3 regions of the Rahnella sp. PD12R genome follow, and region 2 is predicted to be linked to each of the others. Evidence: predicted binding sites of a transcription regulator. Region 2 holds the regulator's gene; each other region holds the start of a gene.
The links. Region 2 encodes sigma-54, which starts transcription at its own class of promoters, with help from an activator protein. Its sites were predicted from a motif close to GTTGGCACANNTTTCGCTNT; they were not measured.
Positions count from the first base shown of each region.

Region 1: the regulator sigma-54 is predicted to act here: its motif matches at 2,757-2,776, upstream of glnK (P-II family nitrogen regulator).
Region 3: the regulator sigma-54 is predicted to act here: its motif matches at 3,493-3,512, upstream of KWG64_RS10145 (amino acid ABC transporter substrate-binding protein).

Region 1 is NZ_JAHTMS010000001.1:22,953-33,734, reverse strand. Features, by position in the region: gene tesB (acyl-CoA thioesterase II) at 1-853, shown strand, start outside; gene amtB (ammonium transporter AmtB) at 982-2,271, opposite strand; gene glnK (P-II family nitrogen regulator) at 2,357-2,695, opposite strand; gene KWG64_RS00130 (SmdB family multidrug efflux ABC transporter permease/ATP-binding protein) at 3,038-4,837, opposite strand; gene KWG64_RS00125 (SmdA family multidrug ABC transporter permease/ATP-binding protein) at 4,830-6,602, opposite strand; gene KWG64_RS00120 (Lrp/AsnC family transcriptional regulator) at 6,738-7,193, opposite strand; gene KWG64_RS00115 (PLP-dependent cysteine synthase family protein) at 7,314-8,357, shown strand; gene cof (HMP-PP phosphatase) at 8,441-9,262, opposite strand; gene KWG64_RS00105 (SgrR family transcriptional regulator) at 9,455-10,782, shown strand, end outside.
Region 2 is NZ_JAHTMS010000004.1:382,528-393,309, reverse strand. Features, by position in the region: gene KWG64_RS11075 (lactonase family protein) at 1-1,116, shown strand, start outside; gene KWG64_RS11070 (transcription antiterminator) at 1,205-3,124, shown strand; gene npr (PTS phosphocarrier protein NPr) at 3,258-3,530, opposite strand; gene rapZ (RNase adapter RapZ) at 3,527-4,381, opposite strand; gene ptsN (PTS IIA-like nitrogen regulatory protein PtsN) at 4,449-4,919, opposite strand; gene hpf (ribosome hibernation promoting factor) at 5,029-5,316, opposite strand; gene rpoN (RNA polymerase factor sigma-54) at 5,340-6,773, opposite strand; gene lptB (LPS export ABC transporter ATP-binding protein) at 6,873-7,598, opposite strand; gene lptA (lipopolysaccharide ABC transporter substrate-binding protein LptA) at 7,605-8,162, opposite strand; gene lptC (LPS export ABC transporter periplasmic protein LptC) at 8,140-8,709, opposite strand; gene kdsC (3-deoxy-manno-octulosonate-8-phosphatase KdsC) at 8,706-9,272, opposite strand; gene kdsD (arabinose-5-phosphate isomerase KdsD) at 9,289-10,275, opposite strand; gene KWG64_RS11015 (calcium/sodium antiporter) at 10,295-10,782, opposite strand, start outside.
Region 3 is NZ_JAHTMS010000004.1:180,201-190,982, forward strand. Features, by position in the region: gene KWG64_RS10135 (amino acid ABC transporter permease) at 1-1,066, opposite strand, end outside; gene KWG64_RS10140 (amino acid ABC transporter permease) at 1,076-2,254, opposite strand; gene KWG64_RS10145 (amino acid ABC transporter substrate-binding protein) at 2,376-3,401, opposite strand; gene KWG64_RS10150 (CTP synthase) at 3,774-4,460, opposite strand; gene KWG64_RS10155 (hypothetical protein) at 4,606-4,791, opposite strand; gene lpxP (kdo(2)-lipid IV(A) palmitoleoyltransferase) at 4,877-5,797, opposite strand; gene KWG64_RS10165 (DoxX family protein) at 6,218-6,649, opposite strand; gene KWG64_RS10170 (GGDEF domain-containing protein) at 7,067-8,146, shown strand; gene fis (DNA-binding transcriptional regulator Fis) at 8,209-8,505, opposite strand; gene dusB (tRNA dihydrouridine synthase DusB) at 8,527-9,492, opposite strand; gene KWG64_RS10185 (carbonic anhydrase) at 9,893-10,630, opposite strand; gene prmA (50S ribosomal protein L11 methyltransferase) at 10,778-10,782, opposite strand, start outside.

The DNA of each region.
Region 1 (10,782 bases), on a different contig from region 2:
AAAAAATCTGCTGGATCTTTTAGATCTGGAAAAAATCGAAGAAGGGCTATTTCGTGGTCAAAGTGAAGATCTGGGTTTACGTCAGGTCTTTGGTGGTCAGGTTGTCGGTCAGGCGCTGTATGCCGCCAAACAAACCGTACCGGTCGATCGTGGTATTCACTCGTTTCACAGTTACTTTTTGCGTCCGGGCGACAGCAGCAAACCGATTATTTATGACGTTGAAATCCTGCGCGATGGCAACAGTTTCAGCGCCCGTCGGGTGAAAGCCGTTCAGCACGGCAAGCCAATTTTTTATATGACGGCTTCTTTCCAGAGTCAGGAAGAAGGTTTTGAGCACCAGAATACGATGCCGGACGTGCCACCACCGGAATCACTGGTGTCAGAATCCGATATTGCTAAAAATCTGGCGCACCTTATTCCGGAAAAATTCCGCGAAAAATTCATCGGCCATAAGCCAATCGAGATGCGCCCGGTGAAATTCCATAACCCGCTGAAAGGCAGTGTTGAAGAGCCGCACCGCGCCGTGTGGTTCCGCGCGAACGGCGAAATGCCTGACGATCTGCGGATCCATCAGTATTTGCTGGGCTACGCGTCTGATTTCAATTTCCTGCCCACCGCGCTGCAACCTCACGGCATTGGCTTCCTGGAGCCGGGAATGCAGGTGGCGACCATCGACCATTCGATGTGGTTCCACCGCCCTTTCCGCATGGACGACTGGCTGCTGTACGCCGTTGAAAGCACCTCAGCTTCCGGCGCCCGCGGTTTTGTTCGCGGCCAGTTCTATACGCGTGAAGGGGTTTTAGTGGCCTCTACGGTGCAGGAAGGCGTGATCCGCCAAAGACCGGTCGAGTAACCTCGCTTTTCACAAAAAGCAGACATAAAAAAAGGGGCGATAGTGATATCGCCCCTTCTGTTTTTTCATCTTTATTATTTTGTACTGCTTAATTAGAGAGTTAGCGCACTACTTTCTCTGAAATCAGCTTACTGGTTGTAAGCATTCTCGCCGTGGCTGTTCACGTCCAGACCTTCACGTTCCTGCTCTTCAGGAACACGCAGACCTACAATCATGTCAGCCACTTTGTAACCGATGAAGGCCACAACGCCAGACCAGACCAGCGTAACGCAGACGCTGAAGAACTGAACCCAGACCTGATGGCCCATGGTGACGCCTTCTGCATAACCCACACCACCCAGAGAGCTGGAAGTGAATACGCCAGTCAGCAGACAACCTACGATACCGCACACGCCGTGAACACCGAAAACGTCACAGGTATCATCCACACGCAGCCATTTTTTGAGGGTAACCACACCCCAAAGACCGGTGATGCCGCCTACCAGACCGATAATCAGAGCACCGCCCACGCCGACAGTACCGCACGCCGGGGTGATAGCAACCAGACCTGCGATAGCACCGGAGCTTGCGCCCAGCAGAGAAGGCTTACCGCGAACCATCCACTCAACCAGCGTCCAGGACAGGATTGCACCTGCGGTCGCAATAACGGTGTTGAGGAATGCCAGGGCTGCAATGGAGCTCGCCGCACTTGCAGAACCCGCGTTGAAACCAAACCAGCCCACGTACAGGATTGAAGCGCCGGTGAAGACCATCGGCAGGTTGTGTGGTTTGAACGCTTCTTTACCAAAGCCTGCGCGTTTGCCCAGCAGATATGCACCCACCAGACCTGCGATAGCGGCGTTGATGTGAACAACCGTACCACCCGCGAAGTCCAGCGCGCCATCAGCCGCCAGGAAGCCGCCAGCCCAGACCATGTGAGCCATCGGGATGTAAGAGAAGGTCAGCCAGATCACAGTGAAAATCAGCACCGCAGAGAAACGAACACGTTCAGCGATACCGCCCACAATCAGCGCTACAGTGATGCAGGCGAATGAGCATTGGAACGCAACGTGAATCATCTGGGAGAAGGTGCCCGTGACAGAATCCAGGCCGATGCCTTTCATCATCACATTGCTGAAGCCGCCGAAGAAGGCGTTACCTTCACTGAATGCGAGGCTGTAGCCATAAAGGATCCACAGAACACAAACCAGCGCGAAGGTCACGATAACCTGAGTCAGCATGGACAAAACGTTCTTAGAACGCAGTAAGCCGCCGTAGAACAATGCCACGCCAGGTACGGTCATAAACAGTACCAAGGCAGTACAGATCATCATAAATGCGTTGTCAGCGCCGTTTGCGGCTGCCGGTGCTGCTGCCATGGCAAGCGAAGGCAGCAATGCAACCGCGCCAAGCCCCATCATGGATAAAAGTTTTTTCATTATTAACCCACCCCTGTTTCTCAAAACTGTTTTTTCTAACCTGATTTATATCAAAGCGATTTATATCAGAGATAAAGGCCTGAAATTACAGTGCTGCTTCGTCAGTTTCACCCGTACGGATACGGATGACGCGTTGCAATTCTGCAACGAAAATTTTGCCATCGCCGATCTTGCCGGTGTAGGCCGCTTTGCTGATCACGTCGATCACTTCATCCAGCTGATCATCAGCGATAGCAATGTCGATTTTTACTTTTGGCAGGAAGTTCACGCTGTATTCCGCACCGCGGTACAACTCAGCGTGACCTTTCTGACGGCCGAAACCTTTAACTTCCGTTACGGTCAGCCCCTGAATTCCAACAGCAGACAGTGCTTCACGCACGTCTTCCAGCTTAAAAGGTTTGATCACCACAGTAACCAGCTTCATATTGCCACTCCTCGAATTAAGGGCTTGCCGCGAGAAACCTCGCGCCCGATACGGAATGGTTAAAGCAAAGGGTGTGCCAGAGTTGAAATCACGTAAATATTCATGCGATTCCCGCGTAATACGGCATTTTCAGATTATTCGTGACCCGGCGCACAGTTGTGGGGCCGTATTCAGCCTGACCCCATGCGCACCATTAAAGTGCCTGTCGCTGCTTTTTAGTGCAGAGAAAGTCAGCGGAACGTTTTGGATGCATGAATCAGGTGCGTGAGACGCGAAAAGGAGGGATTAAACGAACAGTAAGAAATGAACTGGCGCAGCAATCAGGCTGCGCCAACTGAAAGATTATACGTTTTCTGTTGCTGAAATAACCGCACCCGTGGATGCCAGTTCCTGCCCTGCGAGCTGCAACTGATACATCTGATAATAACGGCCTTTTTCAGCCAGAAGCTGGATATGGTTACCTTGTTCAACCGCCTGGCCCCGATGCAATACCAAAATATTATCGGCATCGACAATCGTTGAAAGACGGTGGGCAATCACCACCAGAGTGGTTTGCTGACGGATAGCCCGCAACGCACGCTGAATTGCCTGCTCGGTTCCGGAATCAATATTGGCCGTTGCCTCGTCAAGGATCAGAATCTCAGGCGCCTGCACCAAAACGCGCGCCATCGCCAGCAACTGTTTCTGGCCCACGGAAAGATTATTCCCCTGCTCACCCAGACGCGTATTCAGCCCTTCCGGCATTTCACGCACCAGCGGCGAAAGCTGCACGATGTCCAGCGCGTGCCAGACCTGAGCTTCATCAATGTCCCGCCCCAGTGTCACATTGGCGAACACCGATTCCGCCAGCACCACCGGATCCTGCTGAACCATTGCGATACCTTTACGCAGGCTGGTATGCGAGAGGTCAGCAAGATTGCGTCCGTCCACGCGAATCTCACCTTTATTGAGCGGATAATATCCCATGAGCAGATTCGCAAGCGTGCTTTTCCCGCTACCGGTATGCCCGACCAGCGCTACAAACCCGCGCGACGGAACGTGCAGGGAGATATTTTCCAGCACCCATTTGTCGGGCAGATAAGCGAAGCTGACGTCCCTGACTTCAATTTCTCCGCTGGTGAGTAATTTGTCGTCCGGACCGTATTGCTGCTGGGTTCTGTCCATCAAATCAAAAATACGCTCACCGGCAACGACCGCCTGCTGCAAAATAGATTGCTGCGAAGTCAATTCGATTAGCGGTTCGTTGAGGCGCCCGAGATAGTTAATGAAGGCATACAACACGCCCACACCAATAGAGCCTTCGGCACTGAATCCGAAAAGCAGCAACAAACCGCACAGGATCAGCGATGAAAACAGACTGAGCAATGGACGCAGCAGAAAACCTTCCAGCCTCAGCGTTTGCATACGCGCCATGTAGTGCGACTGGCTGGCACGCGTGAGGCGTTCGCCGAATCTTTTCTGCTGACGAAATTGCTGGATGACGTTCATGCCATTAATGACTTCGTTAAACCCGTCATTAATGTCCGCCAGATAAGCGCGCACCTTGCGGACAACCGGCGTGCTGTAGACCTGATACAGCCCCATCACGACAAATACTGCCGGGAAAATGCAAATAGCCACGGAAGCCAGCCGCCAGTCGAGGCTGAACATCGCGATCAACATTGCGCCAATCAGGGCGATGCTGCGCAACACTGTCGACACCACGGTCACGTATAAATCGCGGATCACTTCGGTATCATTGGTTACGCGGGAAATGAGCTGCCCGACCGGCTGGGTATCGAACGCACTGAGCGGCTGCCGGAGTGCGGCGTCCATGACATCGGTACGCAAACGCTGGACCACGCCCACGGCGGCACGGTTAAACAATAACGCCTGAAAATAGTGCAGGCTTGCGGCAAGAAATTGCAGGAAGATAAAGCAAAGTGCCAGCAAGCTGACTTTCCCCCACGGCAACTCCCCTTTCGCGACATAGTGATCAATAAAGAAACTGATCAGAATAGGCCCGGTCACTTCCGCCGCAGCGGCAACCCACAACATCACGACAGCATAGGAAAGTGGCTTGCTGTAGGGTTTTCCGTATTTGAGAAGTCGTTTAAGCGTTGGCCACAACTTCTGAATTTTATTCGTTTTTTGTTCAGCCACGTTGTTCCGTCTCCATTTCCTGCGGCACGTCGTCCAGCGCAGCTTCAAGCTGCTGATAGCGGAACATATCCCGGTACCAGCCGGGCTGCGCTACGAGCTGATCGTGATCGCCACGTTGCGAAATACTTCCATGGCTGAAGACCAGAATTTCGCTCGCTTCGGTCAGGGCTGAAAGGCGGTGTGCGCTGATAATCACCGTGCGGTCACTTCCCCACTGCCGTAAGTTATGCAGGATCTGGTGTTCCGTACGGCCATCAACTGCCGACAGCGCATCGTCAAGGATCAGGATTTCTGCTTTCATCAGCAACGCACGGGCGATGGAAATACGTTGTTTTTGCCCGCCGGAAAGCATTACGCCGCGCTCACCGACTTCGGTTTCGTATCCCTGGGGCAACCGCAGAATATCGTCATGTACACTTGCAAGCCGCGCCGCTTCTTCAATTTCTTCCTGAGTGGCTTCCGGACGACCCAGCGCAATGTTTTGCGCCACTGTGTCGGAGAACAGGAAAGGTGTCTGGCTGACAATCGCCAGGCGCGCGCGCCAGTCGTCGAGCTGAATTTCTTTAAGAGATAACCCGTGATAGCGCACGTCACCTTCTGTGACGTCAAACTGACGTTGGAGTAGAGCCAGAAGCGTACTCTTCCCGGAGCCGGTCGGGCCGCACAGCCCGAGCATTTTGCCCGGCTCCAGGGTGAATTCAACAGCATTCAGTGCAGACTGATTATTTTCAGGATATTGGAATCGGGTTATCTGAGCCTCGAGTACGGCCCGGCCAGCCGGTAGCGGTTTTGTTCCGTCACCCACCGCAGGGGCTTCCTGCAACAAACTGCGGATACGGCTGTAAGCCGCACTTCCGCGTTCCACGATATTAAACATCCAGGCCAGCGCCAGCATCGGCCAGATCATCAGCCCGAGATACATCACAAAACTGGTTAATTCGCCGAGCGTCAGGTGCCCGTTGACCACCATCCAGCTCCCGCCGCCAATCGCCAGCAGGTTTGCCATGCCGATAGACACATAAATGGTCGGATCAAAACGCGCATCAACACGGGCAACGCGCATGTTTTTAGCACCGGTATCTGCCGCAACATCGGCAAACTGCGAAGACTGATGATTTTCCAGCCCAAAAGCTTTGATCATCCTGATACTGGTGAGGCTTTCCTGCGCCTGATCATTCAGTGAGGAGAACGCCGCCTGCGCCGTTTTGAAACGGGAATGCAGCTGGTCGCCGTAACGCTTGATGATGATCGCCATCACCGGCATTGGCACCAGAGAAAGTAGCGTCAGTTCCCAGCTAATCTGCGTTGCCATTACAATCAGCACCGCCAGCCCCATGACCAGCGAATCCACCAGCGTCAGAACGCCCTCGCCGGCTGCAAAGACCACGCGGTCAACGTCGTTGGTCGCCCGGGCAATTAAATCGCCAGTACGATGACGCAGATAAAAGGCCGGATGCTGGCGGCTGAGCTGCCGGAAGAAATCCTGTCGCAGTTCGACCGCAAGCTGATAGGAGGCTCCGAATAACAGCACGCGCCAGACGTATCGCAACAAATACACCACAACAGCCGTGCCCAGCATCAGGCCAAGCCACGCGAAAAGCACACTGGCAGACATTTGTTTTGACGTTACGCCATCAATAATTACGCCAACCAGCTTGGGTGGCAGTAATTGCAGGATGGCAATAATGATCAGCAAGCCAACGGCACCCAGATACCGGCGCCATTCGCGTCGGAAGTACCAGCCTAATTGTGCAAACAATCTCACTCAGCGTTTTCCATACAAATAATAATGATTTTATTGAGTTAAACAGGTTTCAGAAACCCTGTTTTCTCTTCAGGACGACAAGGATACCAGAGTTAACATGCGTTTCTGATGAAACTTTTTACTGCAACTTTTGCATTAAATTGGCAATGCGGTGGTCGATTTTATGCGTTCCATCGCAAAACTTGAGGTCACATCGTTCAGTCCTGGAATGCCGTTCACAAGCCGCTTGTAAAAGTTGTCGTAGCTTTTCATATCGGAAACCTGAACCTGGAGTAAATAATCGTATTCCCCTGCCATACGGTAAAATCCGAGCACTTCGGGAAAGGCTTCCACCTGCTGTACAAATCGCTGATACCACTCGCTGTTGTGATGCTGAGTTTTAATCAGTACGAACGCCGTCAGGCTCAGCCCGAGTTTTTCACCATCCAGCAGGGCGACTTTTCCACAAATAATGCCGTCGTCTTCGAGACGTTTTATCCGTTTCCAGCAAGGCGTTGTGGTGAGATTCACCGCCTCAGCCAGTTCATTCAGAGAAAGCGTGCAATCCTTCTGCAACAACGACAACAGTCTGATGTCAATTTTATCTACCATAAGGCACTCCGGGAGAATATTTTTCTACAACACGCGCAGTTCATGGGTTAAAGGGTAACCTATTTCTCTGCCGCTTGCGTTATTCTTAATCCCACAAAACTTCTTCTGCGAGCTCTCATTATGCAAAACGCCTGGGTTAATCACGCTATCAAAGAAATCGACGCGGATTTTCAGCGTTCAGCCGATACACATTTAATTCGTCTCGCCCTGAATGATTTCCCCGGAATTTCGCTATATCTGAAAGATGAAAGCACGCATCCGTCCGGCAGCCTGAAACACCGTCTGGCGCGCTCCCTGTTTTTGTATGGTCTGTGCAACGGCTGGATACGTGAAAATACGCCGATCATCGAGGCGTCGTCGGGCAGTACGGCTATTTCTGAGGCCTATTTCGCGCGCCTGCTCGGCCTGCCTTTTATTGCCGTGATGCCTTCCTATACCGCGCCTCGCAAAATTCAGCAAATTGAATTTTATGGCGGCCGCTGCCACTTTGTTGAAAACTCCGGTCAGATTTATGCCGCTTCCGAACAGCTTGCCCGTGAACTGAACGGGCATTACATGGATCAGTTTACCTTTGCTGAGCGCGCTACCGACTGGCGGGGAAACAATAACATCGCTGACAGTATTTTCCGCCAGATGTCCCGCGAGCCGCATCCGGTACCGCGATATCTGGTGATGAGCGCCGGAACAGGCGGCACCTCCGCCACTCTGGGACGTTACATCCGTTATCAGGGACATAACACCGAACTGGTGGTGGTCGATCCGGAAAACTCAGTATTTTATGATTACTATCAGCAACGTGATGCAAGCGTAACCGCGCAATGCAGCAGTCGTATCGAAGGGATTGGCCGCCCGCGCGCCGAGCCTTCTTTTATTCCCAGCGTCATCGACAGCATGATGCAGGTGCCTGATGCGGCCAGTGTCGCGACGCTTCACTGGCTGGAAAAAGTGCTTGGCCGTAAAGTGGGCGGTTCAACCGGAACAAATGTCTGGGGCGCGCTGCAACTGGCTAAACAAATGCGAGAAAATGGCGAGACAGGTTCAATCGTTACGTTACTTTGCGACAGTGGCGAACGTTATCTGAATACCTATTTTGACGAGAACTGGATCGCGAAGAACATCGGGGATATTTCGGTGTACGCACAGCAGCTTGAAGGTCTTAGCTGAGGTTTTAGATTAGCCAACGCACCAGCAGTTTGAATTATAAAGGAAAAAAGCCGGGACAGATAATCCCGGCTTGCTGCAAAACCTTAATATTCGGGGGAATAGGTGAGGTTTGGTGTGTGCAGCCAGTGTTGCAAAAAGTGAGACACCGCCTGATTCCGGCAATGCCCGATAACTTGCAGATGCGGCGATTGTTCTTTCAGTACAGGCAATGCATTGCCCATGATCAGCCCCATTCCAACGCTTTCCAGCATTTCCCTGTCATTCATCGCATCGCCAAAGGCCATGCATTCAGACATTTTGATCTCAAGCCCCGCCGTCAGAAGTCCCAGCGCGCTGCCTTTGTTACAGCCTGCAGGTTGTACATCCAGGCAATCATGCGCCGAAAAACACAGGTCCAGACGATTGCCGAAATGCGCTTTCAACTGCGGAACCAGTTTCAGCAGGGTTTCATGCGGTGCGCAGAAACACACTTTGCTGTTGCCTGCATCGGGCAATGTGCGCAGATCCTGCAAATGATAACGGAAACCGCTGAACTGATGCGGGATCAGCAAGTCGGGATCGTCCAGAGCGGTAAACCAGCCGTCGTCACGAAAAACATGCTGACTCGCCGGTGTATCCCAGGCCGTGTGCAGCAATTCATGCGCACAATCTTCCGGTAAATCACTGGCGTGCAGTAAATGCCCGGACAGGTCATGAATACGCGTGCCATTGCCGGTAATCAGAAAACCTTCCATCCCGATATTGGCCAGAATATCTTTCATTTCAAGATAATGGCGTCCGGTGGCGAAGGTGAGACGCATGGGTTTTTCTGCCAGCTGGCGCAGCGTTGCCAGCGTTTTCTCGCCCAGGGTATGGTCGGGTAAAAGAAGAGTGCCATCCATATCGAATGCAGCTAAACGGTACATATTTCCTCTCTGGGCGGGAATGATTTTCACGTTCAAAGTATGGACTGCGATTTGCGGAACTAATAGTGAACAGTTTATGAATACTCTTCCGGGTTTAGTTCACACTTTGGTTTTCGGCCCCGCGCCATCGGTAAAAGTCTGCGATATGCTGAAGTGAATCCCGTACCAGAAAAATAAGGTTCCGTATTTTCCATGCGATTGCAAAACCGGCTTAATCAATACCAGCGTCTGTACGTGAAAACAGGGCAGGAACCCGTTTTACTGACTGTGACTGAACTGGCCGATATTTTCTGCTGCAGCGAACGCCACACGCGGACATTGCTGAGCCATTTTAAAGATGCGGGGTGGATAAACTGGCACTCACAGTCCGGTCGCGGAAAACGCGCGTCGTTGTGCTGCCTTAAATCCCCCGAGGATTTGCGCGGTGCTTATTTGCAGGAGTTGCTCAAAAACGGCGAGCATTCGGCAGCTTTGCAACTCAGTCAGCTGGACCCGACACATCTGAATACCCTGCTTGCGCCGCACCTTGGCGGACAATGGCAGGAAGATGCGCCCACGTTGCGGATCCCGTATTACCGCCCTCTCCAGTTTCTGGATCCCTTAACGCTGACCGGCCGCGCGGAACAACACCTGGCGCATACCATTCATGCCGGTTTGACGCACTTTGTCCCCGGAAACCCGACGCCGCAGCCGGATCTGGCCCATCACTGGCAAATCAGCAATGACGGCAAAACCTGGCAGTTCTTTCTGCGCAGTCAGCTTTTCTGGCACAACGGAGAACCGCTGAAAACATCGCAACTGCTGACCCGCTTTGAGCAATTGCGCCATTCAGCACGGGGGAAACACAATCTGGCATCTGTGATCCAAATATCTCAGCCACACGCACAGTGCCTGCAATTTGATCTCGACACCCCCGATTACTGGCTGGCGCACCGGTTTGCCGATCTCAATTGCCTGCTCTCGCATCCTGAAAATCCGCACATCGGCGCGGGGCCTTTCCGGCTGACGCATTTTTCTCCCGAACTGGTCAGGCTGGAACAACACACGCTTTATACCCTGCAACATCCTTATCTTGCGGCGATAGAATTTTGGATCACGCCGCAGTTATTCACGCAAAAGAATAATGTGAGCTGTCAGCATCCGGTGAGGATCATTCTGGGAGAAGAGGAAGAATTGTCGCGCGTCAAACCGGTCAGACGCAGCACCAGCCTGGGGTTTTGTTATATCGCCACCAATCTGCGGCGGGGCGTTCTGAATGAAGCTCAGGCACGGAAAATTGTCCGGCTGATCCAGCGCAGCGGCATGCTGGATAATCTTCCGATTGATCATGATCTTGTGAAAGCCAGCAAAGAAATGCTGCCTGGCTGGCCCATTCCTTTGCATGACGATACCGACGTTCCCCTGCCGGAAAAGCTGAGGCTCCTGTTTCATCCGCCGGTGGAATTTGAACTGGTCGCTCAGGCTTTGCAGCAAAAACTGGCTGATCAGGGCTGCGCGCTGGAAGTCGTTTATCACGAGGG
Region 2 (10,782 bases):
ATGACTTCCACAACGCCACATTTCGCGTATGTCGGCACTTACAACCCCAACGGGGAAGGTGTCTACCGCTTTAAGTTCGATCCTAAAACCGGCGCGCTGAGCGATAAAACGCTCGCCAGCCAGCTGCCAAATCAGGCACAGATGGTGCTCAGCCATGACGGTAAAACGCTGTTTATTGGCAGTGAAATTGATAATTACAACGGCGGCAAACACGGCGCGGTAGCGGCTTACCGGATTTCGCCAGAAGACGGCAGCCTGACGCTGATCAATCAGGTGGATTCGCAGGGCGCGGGGCCGGTGCATTTGTCCCTGACGCCGAAAGGCGACCATCTGCTGGTGGCTAATTACATCAGCGGTTTGGTCGCGGTTTTCCCCGTGGATGCCAGCGGCAAGCTGAGCGATGCCAGCAACAGCCAGCAGGATTCCGGCCCGGCAGGTGCGGGTAAACCTGCGGCCGCGGCGGAAGGCAGTTTTGCCATCAGCGATCATAACGGCCCGCATGCGCACATGATCGCCACCGATCCTTCCGGCAAATTCGTGTTCTCCACCGATCTGGGGCTGGACCGGATTTATCAGTGGAAGCTCAACGGCGAAACGGGCGTGCTCGAAGCCAACGATCCGCCGTTCATTAAGGCCTCTTCGGAAGGCGCCGGACCGCGTCATTTCGTGTTTCATCCGAGCGGCAAAGTCGTTTTCCTGATTAACGAAGAAGCGTCGACGCTGACCAGCTATCGTTTTGACGCCGTAAAAGGCACGCTCAGCGAGCTGCACAGCTTGTCCACGCTGCCGGCCGGTTTCAAAGGCACGAACTTCGCCGCGGGCATTGTGCTGAGCAAAGACGGCAAACATCTGTACGTTGCCAATCGTCTGCACAACAGCATTGCGCAAATCAACGTGACCGATGAAGGCGCGATGACCTGGGGCGGGGAAACCTGGACCCGTGGCGATTATCCGCGCACGCTCACTTTGTCACCGGACGGCAAATATATTTACGCAATGAATCAACGAAGCGATAACATCACTACATTCAAGGTATCAGCGGAAAGCGGCAAGCTGACGTTTGTTGATGGCTATGTGGCCGTCGGCAGTCCGTCGCAGATGGTGATCGCGCCCTGAAAGGCCCGTGTAAAAGAACTAAACCCCGTTTCTATCTTTTCCTTATAAAGGCCGGAACGGGGCTACGTTGCAACGATATGGAAGAATAATGGTGAGATTTCCCAATCAACGGCTGGCGCAATTGTTCGATGCGCTCCAGACCGAAACCCTGCCTCAGGATGAGCTGGCAAAACGTCTGGCGGTATCGACAAGAACGGTGCGCGCTGACATCACGGCACTGAATGAAATCATTGCCGGTTACGGCGCGACGTTTGTCCACAGCCGGGGCAGCGGATACCAGCTGCGCATCGATGATGCGGCGCTGTTTTCGTCGTTACAGCAATCAACGCAACGCAAACCGAACCCGACGCCGCGCACCGCCGCCGGACGGGTGAATACGTTGCTGATCCGCTTTTTGACCTCAGCTTTTTCATTAAAGCTGGAAGATCTGGCCGATGAATGGTTTGTCAGCCGGGGAACCCTGCAAAATGATATGGCTGAGGTGAGGGAGCATCTGGCGCGCTATCACCTGAATATCGAAACCAAACCGCGATACGGTATGAAACTGTTCGGCGCCGAGCTGGCGATCCGCGCCTGTCTGACCGATTTGTTGTTTCAGCTGGATGCCGAGGAACAGACCAATCCGCTGCTGAAGGCCGAAAGCCTCGAGCCGGAAGCGTTAGTTCCGCTGACGCGTTTTATGCATCAGTTGCTGACGCAGTCTTCCATTCAGCTGACGGATGAAGGCGAGCAGTATCTGATCCTCTATTGCGCCGTGGCGATCAAACGCATTACCGGCGGTTATCCGCTGACGGATTTTGATGCCGAAGACGGTGATCCGGCGGTGAAGCAGGTTTCTGTGCGGCTGGCGGCGGAGCTGAAAAATCTGGTCGGTAAGGAAATCCCCGCTTCGGAAGAGGCGTATCTGCGGGTGAATATCGCCGCCCGCCGCGTCCAGCAGATTTTACCGACGGACATTAACGCCGACGACGATGAGTCGCTGGTCGATTACATTCTTTCGTACATCAACTCGCACTATAACTATGATTTGCAGGGCGATAAGCAGCTGCGAGCGGATCTGCTGACGCACATCAAAACCATGATTACGCGGGTGAAATACCAGATTAATATCCCCAATCCGCTGCTGAGCAATATCAAACAGCATTATCCGATGGCGTATGACGTCACGCTGGCGGCGGTCTCAAGCTGGGGGAAATACACGCCGTACACGCTGAGCGAGAATGAAATCGGCTTTCTGGTGCTGCATATTGGCGTCGGGCTGGAACGGCATTACAACATCGGCTACCAGCGTCATCCGCAGGTCATGCTGGTCTGCGATACCGGTAATTCGACCATCCGCATGATTCAGGCGCAGATTAGCCGCAAATATCCGCAACTGGTGATGAAGCAGATTGTGTCGCTGCGCGATTACGAGAAGCTGGAACACATCGACGAAGATTTTATTATCTCCAACGCCCGCATTACTGAGAAGAATAAACCGGTAGTGGTGCTGTCGCCGTTCCCGACGGAATACCAGATGGAGCAGCTCGGCAAGCTGGTGCTGGTCGACCGCACCCGGCCTTATATGCTGGAAAAATTCTTCGACGAAAAACACTTCATGATCGTCAATGAGCCGATGACGCAGGCGGAGCTTTTCCGACATGTCTGCTCGCAGCTTGAAGCAGAAGGATATGTCGATCAGGCGTTTTACCCGTCCGTGTGTGAGCGCGAGGAGATTGTCTCGACCATGCTGGGCGAAGGTATTGCGTTGCCGCACTCGCTGGGTTTGCTGGCGAAGAAAACCGTGGTGATCACGCTGCTATCACCGCAGGGCATTGCCTGGGGCGAAGGAGAAACGGCGCACGTGATTTTCCTGCTGGCGATCAGCAAGGCAGATTACGAAGAGGCGATGGCGATTTACGATTTGTTCGTGACGTTTGTGCGGGAGCGTTCGATGAGCCGGCTGCTGAGCAGTGAGAATTTTGAAAGCTTCAAGGCCATTGCGATCGACTGTCTTTCACGAATTTAGCCTGCGTCCTTGGCGCCGCAGCGGCGTTAGCGGCGTTCGCTCACCCGAATCACTGACTGATGTCAGCTCATCGGGACTCTCTCGCTTGCTGCCTTGCTGCAACGCCAATGACTTTGGCTAAGAGTGGGGAGTCTTAATCCTCGTCGAAACCGGAATTAATCAGGTTGACGACGGCGGTCAGCGCCTGTTCTTCGTCGGGGCCGGTGGCTTCGATTTCAATCTGCTGGCCTTTCGGGGAATCCAGCATCAGCAATGCAATCACGCTGCTGGCTTCCGCCTCAATGCCTGTGCCGTTGCGCAGCATCACTTCTGACTCGAAGCTCTGTACCAGTTCAAATAACTTCATCGCCGGACGGGCGTGCATCCCTAACCGGTTTTTGATTTCTACCGTTTGTTTAACCGTCATGATTTGCGTTTTTCCAGCGTGCGATGGCGGGACTGGACGTTCTTCCCACGGGAACGGAAATAGTCAGCCAGCTGTTCTGCGATATACACCGAACGGTGCTTACCGCCGGTACAGCCAATGGCGACGGTCAGATAACTGCGGTTGTTGGTTTCCAGCGCGGGCAGCCATTGTTCAAGGTAGCTGCGCGTCTGGTAGATAAAGTTATGGACTTCGGTATGACGGTCGAGGAACGCAGCGACCGGTTTGTCGAGACCGGTCATCGGACGCAGTTTCGGGTCCCAGTGCGGGTTTGGCAGGAAACGCACGTCGAAAACGTAATCCGCATCAATTGGAATACCGTGTTTGAAACCAAAGGATTCAAAGACCATGGTCAGTTCACGTTCGCGTTTGCCCAGCAGGCGCGTACGCAGCATTTCAGCCAGTTCGTGAACGGACATCTCGGAGGTGTCGATGATCAGATCCGCGGAAGAGCGCAAAGGCTCCAGCAAATCGGCTTCTTCATCGATTGCACTTTCAAGGGACAGGTTTTTGCTGGAAAGCGGGTGCAGACGACGGGTGTCGCTGTAACGGCGGATCAGGGTATTACGGTCAGCGTCGAGGAACAGCAGCTGTGGTGAAAAGCTTTCCGGCAGCTGTGACATCGCATGCTCATAAACTTCCGGTGTTTCTGGCATGTTGCGAACGTCAATGCTGACGGCCGCTGACGTATTGCGTTCAACAAGGGTCTGGGCGAGCTGCGGCAATAACACTACCGGCAGGTTATCCACACAGTAAAAACCCATGTCTTCCAATGCCCTTAGGGCAACCGACTTCCCGGAACCGGAACGGCCGCTGACAATCATCAGCACCATGGTGTCACTCCCCTGGCATTCAGTGTTCAGAATTCATTTTCCCGGCGCGCAACCGGGAATCAGTAATTTATTCGTTTTCAGTCATTATCTGGAACAGTTCTTCGTCACTTTGCGCTCCGCGCAGACGACGACACACCCCTTTATCCGCCAGTTTTTTGGCGACTAAAGACAAGGTATGTAAATGGGTTTTACATTGATCTGCCGGAACCAGCAAGGCAAAAAGCAAATCCACAGGCTGATTATCGATAGCGTCAAAAGCGATCGGTTGTTCAAGCTGAATGAACACCCCGACGGCACGTAAAGTGTCTTCTTCCAGCTTTCCGTGCGGAATGGCGATCCCGGCACCGATCCCGGTGCTGCCCATGCGTTCACGGGTCAAAATGGCGTCAAAAATCACCTGCGGCGATAAATTTAGCTGTTTGGCCGCCAGCTCACTGATGATTTCCAGTGCGCGTTTTTTGCTGGCGCAATGAACGCCGCTTTTGGTGCATTCGGCATTAAGCACCGACGTTAATTGCATTGCAGTATCGTTAATCATGTCATCTTCACTTTGGCGCTGTTTCACCCTTGAAGCTATATCGGCTCGTTTCCCGAAGGTCACAAGCCGATGCCCGAAGGTTTGTAGCACAGGGTTGGCTACATGAATGTCAGTGCTGTTTCAGTTTGTCTTTGTGCTTGTTCAGCTGGCGGGCCAGTTTATCAACCAGGCCGTCAATTGCCGCGTACATATCCTGATGCTCCGAGGTGGCATGCAACTCGCCTCCGTTCACATGCAAAGTGGCTTCCGCTACTTTTTGCACCTTTTCAACGCTCAACACCACATACACCTGATTTATCCGGTCGAAATACTGCTCAAGCTTGGCCAGCTTCGACGTGATGAATTCTCTCAGGGGATCCGTGATCTCAATGTGATGTCCGGTAATGTTGAGCTGCATAATGTCTTCCTTCTCTGTTGAGGTCAAACTAACTGTTTACGCTGGTTTGAGGGCGGGATGGACAAAGACTCTCGGTATTTGGCGACAGTCCGGCGCGCCACCATAATTCCCTGATCGGAAAGCAGGGTGGCTAACTTACTGTCACTGAGCGGTTTTACAGGATTCTCCGCTGCGATTAATTTCTTCACCAGCGCCCGGATCGCGGTTGACGATGCCTCGCCGCCGCTGTCTGTACTGACATGGCTGGAGAAAAAATACTTCAGTTCGAAAATGCCACGCGGGCTGTGCAGAAACTTCTGCGTCGTCACACGTGAAATCGTCGATTCATGCATTTCCACGGCGCTGGCGATATCTGCCAACACCATGGGTTTCATAAATTCTTCACCTAACTCAAAGAACGCCTGCTGCTGCTCAACGATGCAGCGCGTCACTTTCAGCAGCGTATCGTTGCGGCTTTCCAGGCTTTTGATCAGCCATTTGGCTTCCTGCAAATTGCTGCGGATGAACTGTCCGTCGCTGTCGCTGCGCGCGGAATTGCCCATCGCGGCGTATTGCTGGTTGATCTTCAAACGCGGAATGCTGTCGGAGTTCAGTTCTACCGTCCAGACACCGGACACTTTTCGCACCAGCACATCGGGGATCACATATTCGGATTCACCGGTGTTAATCGACTGGCCCGGACGCGGATCAAGAGACTGAATCAGAAGCATCGCTCCTTTCAGTGTATCTTCTTTTAGCCGGGTTGAACGCATAAGTGCGCGGAAATCATGGTTCGCCAGCAAATCCAGATGTTCGCTGATAATCAGGCGTGCTTCGGTGATGAAAGGCGTGTCTGTGGCGTACTGCGAAAGCTGGATCAGCAGGCAGTCACGCAGGTCACGCGCCGCCACACCGACCGGATCAAAACGCTGTACGCGTTTCAAAACGGCCTCGACTTCGTCCATGCTGACGTTGTCGTCACCGATGCTTTCGAGGATGTCGTCAAGGGAAACGGTCAGATAGCCGGTATCGTCTACCGCGTCGACAATGGACGTGGCAATCGCGGCATCGGTGTCGGAAAACGGCGTCAGCTCCACCTGCCACATCAGGTAATCCTGAAGCGTCTGCGTGGTTTCACCCTGATAAATTGGCAGCTCGTCGTCGCTGTAATCGTTGCCGGTGCCGGAAGGCGTGCCCGCGGTATAAATCTCGTCCCAGGTGGCATCCAGCGGCAGCTCTTCGGGCATGTCTTTCTGTTCGAGCGCTTCGCGTGTATCTAACGCTTCGTTGTCGGTGGCTTCTACCGAATCGATTTCATCATGAAGGTCGGTTTGTTCCAGCAGAGGGTTGCTCTCCAGCGCGAGTTGGATCTCCTGTTGGAGCTCAAGCGTGGACAGTTGCAACAGGCGGATTGCCTGTTGTAACTGAGGAGTCATTGCCAGTTGTTGGCTGAGTCTGAGTTGCAAACCTTGCTTCATATCTTGGTTTTATTTCCGTTGATTACAAACTGAGTAACTTCTGTCAGAGACCTCCCGTCAGACTTTACGTCGAAACGGGCACGGTTCCGGCGGCACAGATCACAGACGGAATTCTTCACCAAGATAAACGCGTTTAACCTGTTCATCAGCAAGAATGTCGGCTGGCGTGCCGTGGGCGATCAATTTCCCCTGACTGACGATATAGGCACGCTCACAAACGTCGAGAGTTTCGCGAACGTTGTGGTCAGTGATCAGCACGCCGAGGCCGCTGTCACGCAAATGCTCAATGATTTTTTTGATGTCGATGACGGAAATCGGGTCAACCCCGGCGAAAGGTTCATCCAGCAGGATAAACTTAGGATTCGCTGCCAGCGCGCGGGCAATCTCAACACGGCGACGTTCACCACCGGACAATGACTGACCGAGGTTATCGCGCAAATGGGAAATATGGAACTCTTCCATTAACTCATTGGCGCGGTCGTTACGCTGCTCTTTGGTCAGGTCGTCACGAATTTGCAACACGGCCATCAGGTTATCAAACACGCTGAGACGACGGAAGATGGAGGCTTCCTGCGGAAGATACCCAATGCCGCGACGGGCGCGGGTATGCAATGGCAAAAGGCTGATGTCTTCATCGTCAACGATAATACGGCCCGCATCACGTTGCACAATCCCGACGACCATGTAGAAGGTGGTGGTTTTACCCGCACCGTTTGGCCCCAGCAAGCCGACGATTTCTCCCGAATTGACATTCAGGCTGACATCTTCAACGACCTTGCGGCCTTTGTATGCCTTGGCCAGATTCTCTGCGATTAATTTTGCCATAAAATATCAGTTACTCTTTTTGGTCGGCTGGCCGCCCGCGGCAGGCGTTTTTTGTTGCAGCTGCGAAGGAACCAGAACGGTCGTCACACGGTTGCCTTTATCACTGAAGGCTTCCATTTGCTGTTTCTGCACCAGATAGGTAATACGGTCGCCTTTCACGTTGCTGTCGAGCTGTTCGAGGTACGCGTTACCGGTCAGGGTCACGAGATCGTTTTCCACTTCATAGCGGACTTTCTGCGCATGGCCTTTCACTGGCTTGCCGTTGTCCTGCATCTGGTAAAATGTCACCGGATTACCGTAACCTTCCACCACTTCTTTGCCGGAAACGCCCTGAGGACGGATAACGACCACTTTATCGGCTTTAACCTGAATGGTGCCCTGATTGACCACAACGTTACCGGTGAAGGTGGCCGTGTTGGTGTTCACATCCAGCGCCTGATTGGCGGAATCAATGGTGATCGGTTTCGTCGTGTCATCTTTTAAGGCGAAGGCCGGAATGCTCACGGCTAACAACGAGCTGACGATCAGGAGATCACGGATTTTATTTTTTGCTTTGAATTTCATAAGAGGTCGTTACCTTTTCGATCAGCTGTGCTGTCTTATCACGCAGATTACCGCGCATTTTCATGCCGTTAGATGTAAAACCTGTGCCATAAAGCGTTACTTCATCGTCTGAGGCAACGTCCTGTGTCGTCAGGTTAACCCGGGCATTATCCGTTTTGATTCTTTGAAGCTGTGACGTCTCAGGCGTCAGGCTATCGCCCTGCACATGCCCGTAAAGATAGAGCATCTTATCCTGAGTCAACTTGGCTTTATCAGAACGCAGCACCCAGGTTGGTGTTTTATTCTTGTCATACATTGTCGCGACCGGGTTGGTAAACCACGTCACCTGATCGGCGGCGTAGTATTTTACCTGGTCTGAAACCAGTTTATACGTCAGGCTGCCCGTCGGGTCATAGACCATCGTGACCGTGTGGGCGCTCTGATAAGTGGGATCCTGATCGTTAACCGCCTGCGGAGCGTCATCGCTGCTGTCAGACAATGACCAGCCCACCAGAATCAGAACGATGGCCGTCAGAACAAGGATAATCCAAAGTTTTGTTTTACTCATATCGACAGCCCTTTGGCGTCCTCCAGCTTGCCCTGCGCCAGCAGAATCAGGTCACACAATTCGCGTACGGCACCACGTCCGCCGGCGATACGGGTAACGTAATCGGCCTTCGGCAACAGGATCGGATGTGCATCCTGAACCGCTACGGAAAGACCGACTTCGGCCATAACCGGCCAGTCAATCAGGTCATCCCCGATATACGCTACTTCTTCAGCCCGCAGGGACAGTGTATCTAACAGTTCGCGGAAGGCCAAAAGCTTATCCGATTGCCCCTGATACAAGTGGCGGATACCGAGGGTTTTAGCGCGATCTTCCAGTAATTTCGCATTGCGGCCTGTAATAATCGCGACCTCAATGTCAGATGTCAGCAGGCAACGGATGCCATAACCGTCGCGAACGTTAAAACTTTTCAGCTCTTCGCCCTGATTTCCCATGTAGATCAGGCCGTCGGACATGACGCCGTCCACATCGCAAATCAGCAGGCGAACGGCTTTGGCGCGTTCCAGCACGTGGGCGCTGACCGGACCGTAGAAGGTCTCCACCAGGGCTGCGCTATTACTCATTCGGGCTATTCCTCAATTAAACTACGCCAGCGCGCAGCATATCGTGCATATGTAACACACCTAACAACTGGTCACTATCAGCAACCATTACGCAGGTAATGTGTTTTTCCTGCATCAGATTCAGTGCATCAACCGCCAGAAGCGAAGGGCGAACGCGGATCCCGCCGGTCGTCATCACATCGGCAATCGCCGCATTATTAATGTTCACGCCCATATCAAAGATGCGGCGTAAATCACCATCGGTAAAGATCCCTTCGATTTTCATCAAATCGTTGCAGATGACCGTCATGCCCAGATTTTTGCGGGTGATTTCCAGAAGAGCATCGCGCAAAGAAGCATCACGGCTGACGTGCGGGATTTCATCGCCGGTGTGCATGATATCGCTGACGCGCAATAAGAGCTTGCGACCCAGTGCTCCGCCGGGGTGTGACAGGGCGAAATCTTCAGGGGTAAATCCGCGGGCTTCAAGCAGCGCTACGGCGAGCGCGTCGCCCATGACCAAAACAGCGGTGGTGCTGCTGGTCGGCGCCAGCCCCAGCGGGCAGGCCTCTTTCGGCACACGGACGCAAAGATGCACATCGGCGGCTTTACCCATCGTGCTTTCCGGATTGGACGTCATGCAGATAAGCGTAATGCTCAGCCGTTTCAGGACCGGGATCAGCCCCAGAATTTCATGCGCCTCGCCGGAGTTGGAAATCAGGATAACGATGTCCTGCTTTGATACCATGCCCAGATCGCCGTGACTGGCTTCACCCGGGTGGACAAAAAATGCCGGAGTCCCGGTACTGGCGAATGTGGCGGCCATCTTGCGGCCAATATGACCGGATTTGCCCATACCCATCACGACGACTTTTCCGGTGCAACCGAAGATTTTTTCGCACGCACGGGTAAAGTCACCGTTAATGTATTGATCTAACTGCTCAAGTCCTTCACGTTCTGTTTTCAGCACATCACGCCCGACGGCCTGGAAATCAAAGTCGGAGGCGAAGGTAAAGTTAGCCATAGTCAATTCCTGACAGAGTTCAGAAGGCAATGCTGTCCGGTAACAGGAACAGCACCGCCATGTAGGCGATAAATCCGCACAGCAATAATGCGCCGGCCATATGCCCGATCCGGTGTTTGCGCATCAGGCACAAACCGGAAAGCACCACGCTGACCGCCAGCATCACCCAGTAGTCGCGGTGAAACGCATCCGGGTTGAACGAACCCGGTGCCACCAGTGCAGGTAATCCCAGCACCAGGCAGGTGTTAAAAATATTGGCGCCGATGATATTGCCCAGCGCGATATCATCTTCACCTTTAATTGCACCGGCGATAAACGTCGCCAGTTCCGGCAGGCTGGTGCCGATAGCGATGACCGTCAGCCCAATCACCAGTTCGCTCACGCCTAAATATCGTGCAATCACTGTACTGTTGTCGACAATCATGCCCGACGCCAGTGGCATGATGATAAAGCCCAATGCCAGCCACAGAAATGCCACGGTGTTGCTGCTGTCTTGCGGAAGTTCAG
Region 3 (10,782 bases), 200 kb from region 2:
GGCTATAACGCGACATGCTAAAACAGAAAATCCAGTAGACGGCAGCGGCGAAGACGTAGCCTTCGGTCGACATGCCGAGCCATTCAGGATCGACGGTGGCTTGCTGGACGCTGCTGAACAGGTCGAACAGGCCGATAATGATCACCAGACTGGTGTCTTTAAACAGCGCGATGATAGTGTTGACCAGACCCGGTATCACCATTTTCAGCGCCTGCGGCAGAATGACTAAACCCTGCGTTTTCCAGTAGCCGAGCGCCAGTGATTCGGCGGCTTCGGTCTGGCCTTTCGGCAGCGCCTGCAAACCGCCGCGCACCACTTCCGCGACATACGCCGACTGGAACAGCACCACACCCACCAGCGCGCGCACCAGTTTGTCGATGTTGGTTCCTTCGGTCATGAACAGCGGCAGCATCACCGAGGACATGAAGAGCACGGTAATCAGCGGCACGCCGCGCCAGAATTCGATGAAAATCACCGACAGAATACGCACGATCGGCAGACGCGAACGTCGTGCCAGCGCCAGCATAATCCCCAGCGGTAACGCACCGGCGATGCCGACTGCGGCGATGATCAGCGTCAGCGTCAGGCCGCCCCACTGGCGGGTTTCGACAAGGCTCAGACCAAAGAATCCGCCGTACAGCATGATCCAGGTGAAAATCGGGAACAGAACAATCCAGGCCGTGATGTAACGACCGCGGCGTGGCATCGCTTTGAAGAAAATCGGTGCCAGCGTCAGCAGACCGACAATCAGGGTGACGTTAATACGCCAGCGTTGATCAAACGGATACAGCCCGTACATGAATTGCCCGAAACGCGCGTGGATAAACACCCAGCAGGCACCGGCTTTGGTGCAGTCCGTTCGTGCGGTTCCGACCCAGTTGGCCTGGAAAATCACCCAGTTCAGCAGGGGAGGGATCACCAGCCACATCAGCCATAAACAAAACAGCGTCAGCAGGCTGTTAAACCAGCTGGAGAACAGATTTTTGCGTGCCCACAGCACGGCAGTCCCGACTGGCGTACCGGGCTTGACGGCTCTGACTCCGGGAGGAAGTGTTGTCATCGTCATGGATTTCCCTTAACGCTCGACCAGCGCAATACGCCGGTTATAAATATTCATCAGGAAGGAGATGACCAGGCTGATAATCAGGTAAACGGACATCGTGATGGCAATGGTTTCAATCGCCTGACCGGTCTGGTTGAGCACGGTACCGGCAAACAGAGACACCATATCCGGATAGCCAATTGCGGCCGCCAGAGAGGAGTTTTTCACGATATTCAGATACTGGCTGGTCAGCGGCGGAATAATCACCCGCATGGCCTGTGGTAAAATAACCTGGCGCAGCGTGACCGGATTCGGCAGGCCGAGCGAACGGGCGGCTTCATGCTGACCGTGCGAAACCGACTGAATACCGGAGCGGATCACTTCCGCGATAAACGTGGAGGTGTACACGGACAGCGCCAGCGTCAGCGCGGCCAGTTCCGGAATGAGCACCATGCCGCCGCGGAAGTTAAATCCGCGCAGCGCAGGCATATCCCAGTGCAGCGCGGGCCCGAAAATCAGGTGCGCCAGCCCCGGCAGGACGATAAGCATCACGACAGCCCACGGCCAGATGCGCCAGACGCGTCCGGTGTGGATCTGACGGAAATGGTTATAGCGTTGCAGCGCCACAATTCCGGCTATCGCCAGCAGCAGCGCGATAAGGCCTGCGAGGCTGCCCGGTGCCAGCTCCGGCGACGGCAGATACAGGCCGCGGTTGCTGACGAAAATCGTGTCAAAAGCGTTCAGGCTCTGACGCGGTCCCGGCAGGTTTCGCAATACGGCGAAGTACCAGAAGAAGATTTGCAGCAGTGGGGGAATATTACGGAAAGTCTCGATGTAGACCGTCGACACTTTACGGATCAGCCAGTTATCGGAGAGACGTCCTAACCCGATAATGAACCCGAGAATCGAAGCGAAAACGATACACAGCGCGGAAACCAGCAGCGTATTCAGCAGACCGATAACAAATACGCGTGCGTAGGTGTCGCCTTCCTGGTAGTCGATAAGGTGCTGAACAATGCCGAAACCGGCACCTTTTTCAAGAAACGCAAATCCCGAGGTGATCCCTCGCGTCGTTAGATTGGTAATGGTGTTGTGGAGCAGGTAACCAAGACAGGCTACCAGCAACACCACCGCGAAAATTTGGTAAATCCAGGCTCGTACGGCTGGGTTGGTCAGCGAGAACGATCCTTTTCCGGTTGGGCGTTGCGACATATAGGGTGAACCTCAATATGCGGTAAATCCGTGGAAGTGATGCACCGGGGAACGACCGGTGCATCAGCATCCTTAAAGCATTTCAATCACGGGAATATCTGACTTCAAAAACGAAGGATATTTAGCGGACTGGTGGTGCGTATTGGATCCCGCCTGCATTCCACAATGCGTTCTGGCCACGTTTTATTTTCAGCTCGCTGCCCTGACCGACGTTGCGTTCAAAGCTTTCGCCGTAGTTGCCGACTTGTTTGACGATTTTCACAACCCAGTCATTTGGCACTTTCAGGTCAGCACCGTAAGTCCCGGTTTTGCCCAGCAGGTTGCTCATGTCTGGTGTTGTCGGGTTAGCGGCCAGTTGCTCAACGTTTTTAGACGTCACGCCCATTTCTTCGGCGTTCAGCATGGCGAACAGTGACCAGCGCACAACGGCCAGCCAGTCTTCGTCACCACGGCGTACGACCGGGCCCAGGGGTTCTTTAGAGATAACTTCTGGCAGAACGATGAACTCGTCCGGTTTACCCAGTTTGATACGCAGTGCGTACAGCTGAGACTGGTCGGAAGCCAGGGTATCGCAACGGCCGGAGTCCAGCGCTTTCGCACTTTCGTCTGAACGGTCGAAGGTCACCGGGGTGTAGGTCATTTTGTTGGCTTTGAAGTAATCGGCTACGTTCAGCTCGGTATCCGTACCGGCTTGCAGGCAGACGGTTGCGCCATCCAGTTCTTTTGCACTTTTCAGACCGGCTTTCTGGTGAGTCAGGAAACCGATGCCGTCGTAGTAGTTCACGCCGGCGAAGATCATTCCCATGCCCGCATCGCGGGAAGAGGTCCAGGTGGTATTACGGGACAGGATGTCCACTTCGCCAGACTGCAGGGCGGTGAAACGCTCTTTTGCGGTCAGCGGGGTGTATTTTACTTTCTCAGAATCACCAAACACGGCAGCAGCCACCGCGCGACAGACGTCAACGTCGATACCGGTGAATTTGCCTTTGGAGTCAGCGTAGGAGAAGCCTGGCAGGCCGTCGCTGATACCGCATTGAACAAATCCTTTCTTTTTAACAGCATCCAGAGTGGTACCTGCATGAGCCTGACCAGCCAGTGTCACGAAGCTTGCTGCGGCAATCAGCGTTGAGAGCAATATTTTTTTCATAAAGCGTCCTGTGAGACAAAACTGAAAATTATTATTGTGTGAGTGCCGGAGCACCCTGTCTGTTTATGGGGCAACGCCCTCTGCACCTGTCTTTGCAAAGGGAGTGCCAACATGGAAAACGCCCGATCAATCAAGTCACCTTGAGGATTTGCTCAGTAACATTGATGGACGCTATAAAATTTATTGCCCCGTTTAGGTGCGCGGTCAATGTGAGCGCCTTAAAACGGTGCGGAATATTTCAATATTGGAGTGCAGATCGCGGTCTTTGCAGCAGGAGGAAATATGGCGTCATATTTGGTTAAAAAATGAGGCAAAACGATGAGGTAATCTCTCAGACCCGAAGGTCTGAGAGACATTTTGAAATGGCGTGACTCAGAGAAGGGACTTTATGAGTGCAGCCACCAGCGGCGGAAGCTGACCTTTTAGTGCGGCGCGTTCCGGCTGGAACAAGGTGGCGACAAAAAACGGATGTTCCGGTAATTCAATGGCGCGAACCTCACCGTTCGAATCATGGCCGACCATTTTCAGCGGCTGAGCCTCCAGCGCAGCCTGAAACTCTGTATTGATGCCATAGCGGCAGTGGTAGCCTTCTTCCACTTCCAGCTTGCCGTAAGCGCGCGCCGGAATGCTGCCCGGCACAAACGTAATTTCGCTTTTAACTTCCACCATTTCACACGACAGCGCGCTGATGACCAGACGGCCCTCTGTGTCGGTTTCGCCGTGTCCGGCATCCTGCCAGTCCATCACATTTCGCGCGTATTCAATGATGGCGTGCTGGAATCCGCCGCAGGTTCCCAGAAACGGTTTGCGATTCTCCCGGGCAAAACGGATGGCGCTCAGCGCACCTTCGGTTGAGCGGTACGGGCTGCCGGGCACACACCAGAAGGCATCGTAATTCTTGAGGATTTCAGGGGTGATTGTGTCGGTTGCGAGCCAGTCGGCGTGGATTTCAATGCTGAAGTGTTGTGCTGTGAGGTCGATGGCAAGGGGAATGGCTTGATGGGCAGTGATCGCGGAGTGGTAGTCTCCGACCAGCGCCAGACGTACAGAGTTTTTCATCACTTCTCTCCAGGGCAGGTAAAAAGAGAGGTTACAGAAATGTCATTACGTTGTCGTTTGAAAAATTCTCATCAGCTATTTTCGCAGTACGAAAGGCATTAAAAAACCCACGCGAGGTGGGTTTATCGGGCGCGTTTTTACATCTTCATTCGGCCTGCGTTTTACTGCCTTTAATCAGTTTACGCGCGGCGGCAATCTGCTCATTGTCCGGTGCTTTCGGCTTGGCTTTATTGAGCGCGGTGCTGAGGCCTGAACGGCCCCACAGATCGAAGCTGTCGTCATCTTTGAGGTGATCAAAGATGGAAGGTGTCGCATCGGGTTTTTTAGCCATAAGAAGAGGTATCTCGCGTTGAAGGTTTTTCAAAGAAAAAGCCCGATGCGGTGGCATCGGGCCTGATATCTTATTGCGTTTGCGGCTATCGATAAAGCGAAGGCGTTCCCGCCGGTCGCGTTTTGAAGCGGCGGTGCAGCCAGAGATACTGATCGGGCGCACGCATGATTTCTTTTTCAATCACGCGGTTCATGTAAGCCGCTGCGGCCATTTCGTCGTCAATCGGGTAATCTTCTAACTGTGGCTGAATCACCAGTTCGTAACCTTTACCGCCGGCTTTACGTACCAGAACCACGGTCACCAGCGCAGGTTTTGCCAGACGTGCCAGCATGAAAGTTCCGCTGGTCGTTGCGGCCTGATCAACGGCAAACAACGGTGCGAAGACGCTGCCGCGCGGGCCGTAATCCTGATCCGGTGCAAACCAGACGGCTTCGCCCTTTTTCAGCGCGTGGACCATACCGCGTAAATCCTTGCGATCCAGCATCGCTTTGTTCGAACGCATGCGACCCCAGGTCTGCACGAATTCCATCGCTTTATTGTTGTGCGGGCGGTACATCGCCATCATAGGCTGACATAACCCCATCGCACGGCCACCGAGTTCCAGTGACATAAAATGCACGCCGATAACCAGCACGCCTTGGTTGTTCTCCTGCGCCTTTTTCAGGTTGTGCAGGCCGCTGACGTCAAACCAGCGTTTAACGCGGGCGTCAGACCAGAACCAGGCCATGCCGGTTTCCAGCAAGCCCATGCCGAGAGATTCAAAGTTACTGATGATCCGGGCTTCAACCTGATCGGCTGGCAAATCCGGGAAACACAGTTGCAGGTTGCGGCGGGTAATCGACACGCGGCGTTTCAGAAAGCGCATGGACGTGCGGCCAAGCCAGATACCCAGACGGTAAAGTACCGGATAAGGAAGCTGAACCAGCAGGAACAGGACACCGAGCCCAAACCAGGTGAGCCAGTAGCGCGGATGTAAAAACGATGCACGAAAGCGAGGAGAAGTCATAAAAGCCTAATCATCTGCATAAAAAAACCGGGGTAACGCGTAACGAGATAGCTCAGTCGCGGTACGGATTGTCTGGCAAATATTGGGACAACTGGCGTTCGAAAACGTTTTGGAAACGACACAAGTTGACGCAACTTTTACTTTGTACAGACACTGTTAAAAGGCGGGATCGCGATGCTGAAGGGCTATCCGTAGGCGTTGAGCGGGGCGAATACGACTCTTAAGGTGAGTATAGCATGACGGACTGTTTAACCGGAGAGGGGAGTTGTCCGATAAACGCCCTCTTTACCGTTTATTTACGTCTATTATTGGACACTTCAATGAAAAGACTGTGGAAAGAATGAACTGCATTTCGGAACGTAAAACGCGTTATTCGGAAAACTCAGCGTGCTTCATCAGGAAACACGCTGAGAGTGTCAATCAGCGGTATAACGGGTTACTCATCACGGAATAACGGCCACTGCCGAACAGCGCAATCACTATGGCCGCCATGAAGTAATACACGATGTCTTCAATTGCCCAGGCACCGACCGGTGACAGTGCAAAAGTATGGTGGATACCGACCATCAGCCACGCAACAATCATGGTGGCCGCCGCTGACAACGCGGCAAGACGGGTGAAAATCCCCAGCATCATCATGACCGGAGCAATCACTTCCCCGATGATCACGCCATATGCCACGAACGCCGGAATGCCGTAGCCTGCCAGCATGCCCTGAATGCCGCCGAGCCCGTCGTGTAACTTATGCCAGCCATGAAAAATCAGCAGGCCATAGGTGATCCTCAGCAGTAAAATGGCCAGGTCAGGTTTGTTCAGCGCAGTGGTAAAACGGATATAAAGTTGCTTCATCATTGTCACTCCCAGAGACGTTTTCTTGTCTCTATAAAGTAATTCCTAATCGCGAAACGAGTGGAGAATTATTCTCATTTGGGTTGATCTGGGTTAAGTTTTGTTCAGTTAATCCGCAGGCATAAACCGGCATCAGAACCCGCTGGGATTTTGTGGGGCTGGAGCACTGAGCACGGACGGAGATTTCCGGTTATTAAGAAACATTTTTAGACTTTCGACTTATTTATTTTTGGAATGCGTATCAAAAATACAGCAGGACTATTAAATAAAACGATCGACAGGATTTAAACTATTTATTGTCATTGCAATTAATATCGATGTCTAATGCCGGGTTCCAAAATTATCACTGTTCTAATTATTATTTTATATGAGTTGGTGTTTAAAACGGAATGAAATAAATAACATGTAAAGGATTATTCAATGAATAACGATATTTTACCTATGATAACGAGTTCAATTCATATCATCAGCGTGGTCTATTTCGCTCTTTCGATTCCTTCTTTGTATCTGATGGCGCATAAGAAAGTCGATTCTCGCGTCTGCCAGATAGCCATTGGTATTTTCAGCGGATTGATTGCGAACTACATCTACAAGAACACGCTGCTTAGCAGCGACGCTCTGCTGGGCCTGACGCTATGCCCTATCGTTCTGGCGTCGCTGATTTTTGGTCCGTATGCATTGTTCTTCGGCGGGTTAGTCCATCTGCTAAGGGTTGTGAATAATTCACCGCACTATACGTTATTTTTACTCTCATTTATTGCGCTGTCATTCATTTCAGAAATATGGAAAGGCAGGAAATATACAAAATTTTTGCTGGTTATTGCGATATCAGATACATTTTCAATTCTGCTAAACTGGCAGTTTTTGCACGAAAGAGGGATGTTAAATACGGCGATAATCCGGGCACCTTTCAGTATTGTATTCTTATCTTTGTTGTATGTTTTCTTCGCGAAAATCATTCAGATATTCCTGAATATAAATGCACTGGAAAAACGTGCGCAAACTGATCAGCTGACCGGCCTGCCAAACCGTTTTGGCATTATCGACCATATTAATCATATGAAAATTGGCAGGGAGCGGTTTTATCTTTCTTTAATCGATGTCGATTTTTTTAAAACCGTCAATGACACCTACGGGCATCTCACCGGTGATAAGGTCCTGGTGGAGATCGCGGCGCTGATTGGCGACAGCATTCGCGGCAGCGATTACCTCGGGCGTTTTGGCGGCGAAGAATTCATGCTGATCATAGATGCCCCCGACATGAAAACCGCGGAAAGCACGCTGGAAAGGCTGCTTAGTACTGTGCGCCGTAACGAATTCATCAGCTTTGAGGGCGATTCAACTTTCAGCCTCACCATCTCAGCGGGCGTAGCACTGTGCGAAAAAACCTGTATGCCGGACACAGTGATAAACAGTGCTGATGCGGCGTTATACAAAGCCAAAGAGGGCGGCCGTGACCGGGTTGAGTTCGGCGTTTCCTGCTGCTCGCTGAATCTTTGAGGTAACAAAAAAGGCGCTCTCCTTGCGGAAAAGCGCCTTTTCAAGACAACGACTGATTAGTATCAGTTCATGCCGTATTTTTTCAGTTTCTTACGCAGCGTACCGCGGTTGATACCCATCATCAGGGCCGCACGAGTCTGGTTGCCACGGGTGTACTGCATCACCATGTCCAACAGTGGCTGTTCAACTTCAGCCAATACCAACTCATACAGGTCATTCACGTCCTGACCATTCAATTGAGCGAAGTAGCCCTTAAGTGCTTGTTTTACCGAGTCACGCAGGGGCTTTTGAGTCACCTGGTCTTGTGAGTTTACGGTAGAAACGGTCAGTACGTCAGAATTCACGCGTTGTTCGAACATAGTTCTGTCAGCTCTTTTTTGTTACGCAAGATTTTCGAAATATGCTTCCAACGCCTCCAGCTGTTCGCTGGCATCCTCTATGGCGTTGAAGGAGCGCCGAAACTGGTCATTCGGGGCATGCTCCTGGAGATACCAGGAAACGTGCTTACGGGCGATACGGAATCCCTTGCCTTGACCATAAAAGTCGTGCAATTCCCGTACGTGCCCTATTAACAAGCGCTGAACCTCACCCATAGGCGGTGGAGGTAACAGCTCCCCTGTGTCCAGATAATGCTGGATTTCCCGGAAGATCCAGGGTCTCCCCTGAGCGGCACGTCCTATCATCAGAGCATCAGCTCCGGTGTAGTCGAGTACCGCCCTGGCTTTATGCGGGTCAGTTATGTCGCCATTCGCGATAATCGGAATGGAAACACTCTGCTTAACTGTCCGAATGCTGTCGTACTCTGCTTCTCCATTGAAGAGGCAGGCACGGGTTCGGCCATGAATAGTCAGGGCCTGAATTCCACAGTCTTCAGCCAATTGGGCAATTTGTACACAGTTACGGTGTTCCGGTGCCCATCCAGTACGGATTTTCAACGTGACTGGCACATCTACCGCATTCACAACGGTAGTGAGGATTTGTTTGACCAAATCCGGATACTGCAACAAAGCAGATCCTGCCAGTTTGCGGTTCACTTTCTTGGCCGGGCAGCCCATATTGATATCAATGATTTGCGCACCGCTTTCCACGTTAATTCGTGCAGCAGCCGCCATATCTTCGGGGTCACAACCGGCAATTTGCACGGCGCGGATCCCCGGTTCATCGTTATGTACCATACGCAAACGTGACTTATCCGTACGCCACACCTCCGGATTGGAGGAGAGCATTTCAGATACTGCCATCCCAGCCCCCATCGCATGACATAAGGCACGAAATGGTCGGTCAGTGATACCGGCCATTGGGGCCGCAATCAGGCAATTTGTAAGCTGGATGTGTCCGATGCGCATTAACTAGGAATGACCATACTGATGTCCGCAAGGGCGCGTATATTACGCATTTTCGTTACGATATGAAAGGCCAAACTTTGAGCAATTTGATAAGAAATAGCCTTGCCAGCGGCAAAATGCAGTATGGTTTTGTTTTTTATCTTGGTTTTACATTGAGTTATGTGACGACGGTCAAATTGTGCGCTTAGGCAAATTCCTAATATCTCTCTGAAACATCCTGTTATAACAGCGGATTCTAAGGGTTGATTTGCCGTTTTAAGCAGCAACAACCACAAAAATCCGTGATGCAGATCGTCTTTTGGTCAGAAAGTGACTTATTTTACGTTCGGATGACATCTTATTTTCAGAAAGGATTCAGGGCCACAAAAGCCGGTTCCGTGGCCCTGATGTTCTGAAGTTTTTATTCCGCGACGATCACGCGGCCGTGAAGGCTTTGTACAGGGCGGTTATTCGCATGATGAAGAACATGCTGGAATTTCTCTAACTGTTGCTCAGAGAGCGTCAGAGGCTGTTTAATGACCAGCCAGCGAACGCCTTCAGTACAAGGTGGCGTGGTCAGCGATCCGCTAAAACGGTAATGCGTCAGGTCTTTCGGCAGTAAGCCGGACAGCGCGACTTTGCTTTTCAGCGGTACCGTTTCACCCATCTTTTCCGGCATCTGTTGCCAGATTTTTTCCAGCTCAGGATTGGCGGCACCGGTTTCAAACATCACGGCCACCACGGCAATCTCGCCGTCTGCATCCATGTGTACAAAATGCGCTTCCATCGGGAAGGATTTGCCGTTGATGGTGTTTTCGCTTGGCGCATGGAAATGGAATTGCTGAAGCACGAACTTCTCACCATCGAGGGTAATAAAATCACCTTCCCGGACATTCACCTGCACGCTGTGACCGTTATTGACCACGTTCACCGGCGGTAAGGTGTAGCTGAGTTCCAGCGGGTGCGGATGCACTTTCATGGCGTCTTTGATATCGACGGGAGACTGCATTTTTCCCTGTTCGCAAAGATGAAAATCCGGGCTGAGTTTTGACCAGTTCTGCGGGGCTTCGTCGCCATCGTAAGACCAGTGCGGGGTTTCGCTGGCGTAAGCAGAAAATGTTAAAGCGGCCAGCACAACTGACAGTAATGCGCGTTTCATGAAATATCCCTTTCATAACATTGAGTAAAAAACCGTGCTGATATTAAGGGTTTTAGCAGGAAGGGAACAGAGTGACAGGAGGGCGGAGAGGATTTTCGGATAAAACTAACCCTTTCTGCACAAACAGAAAGGGTTACAGGCAACAAATCAGG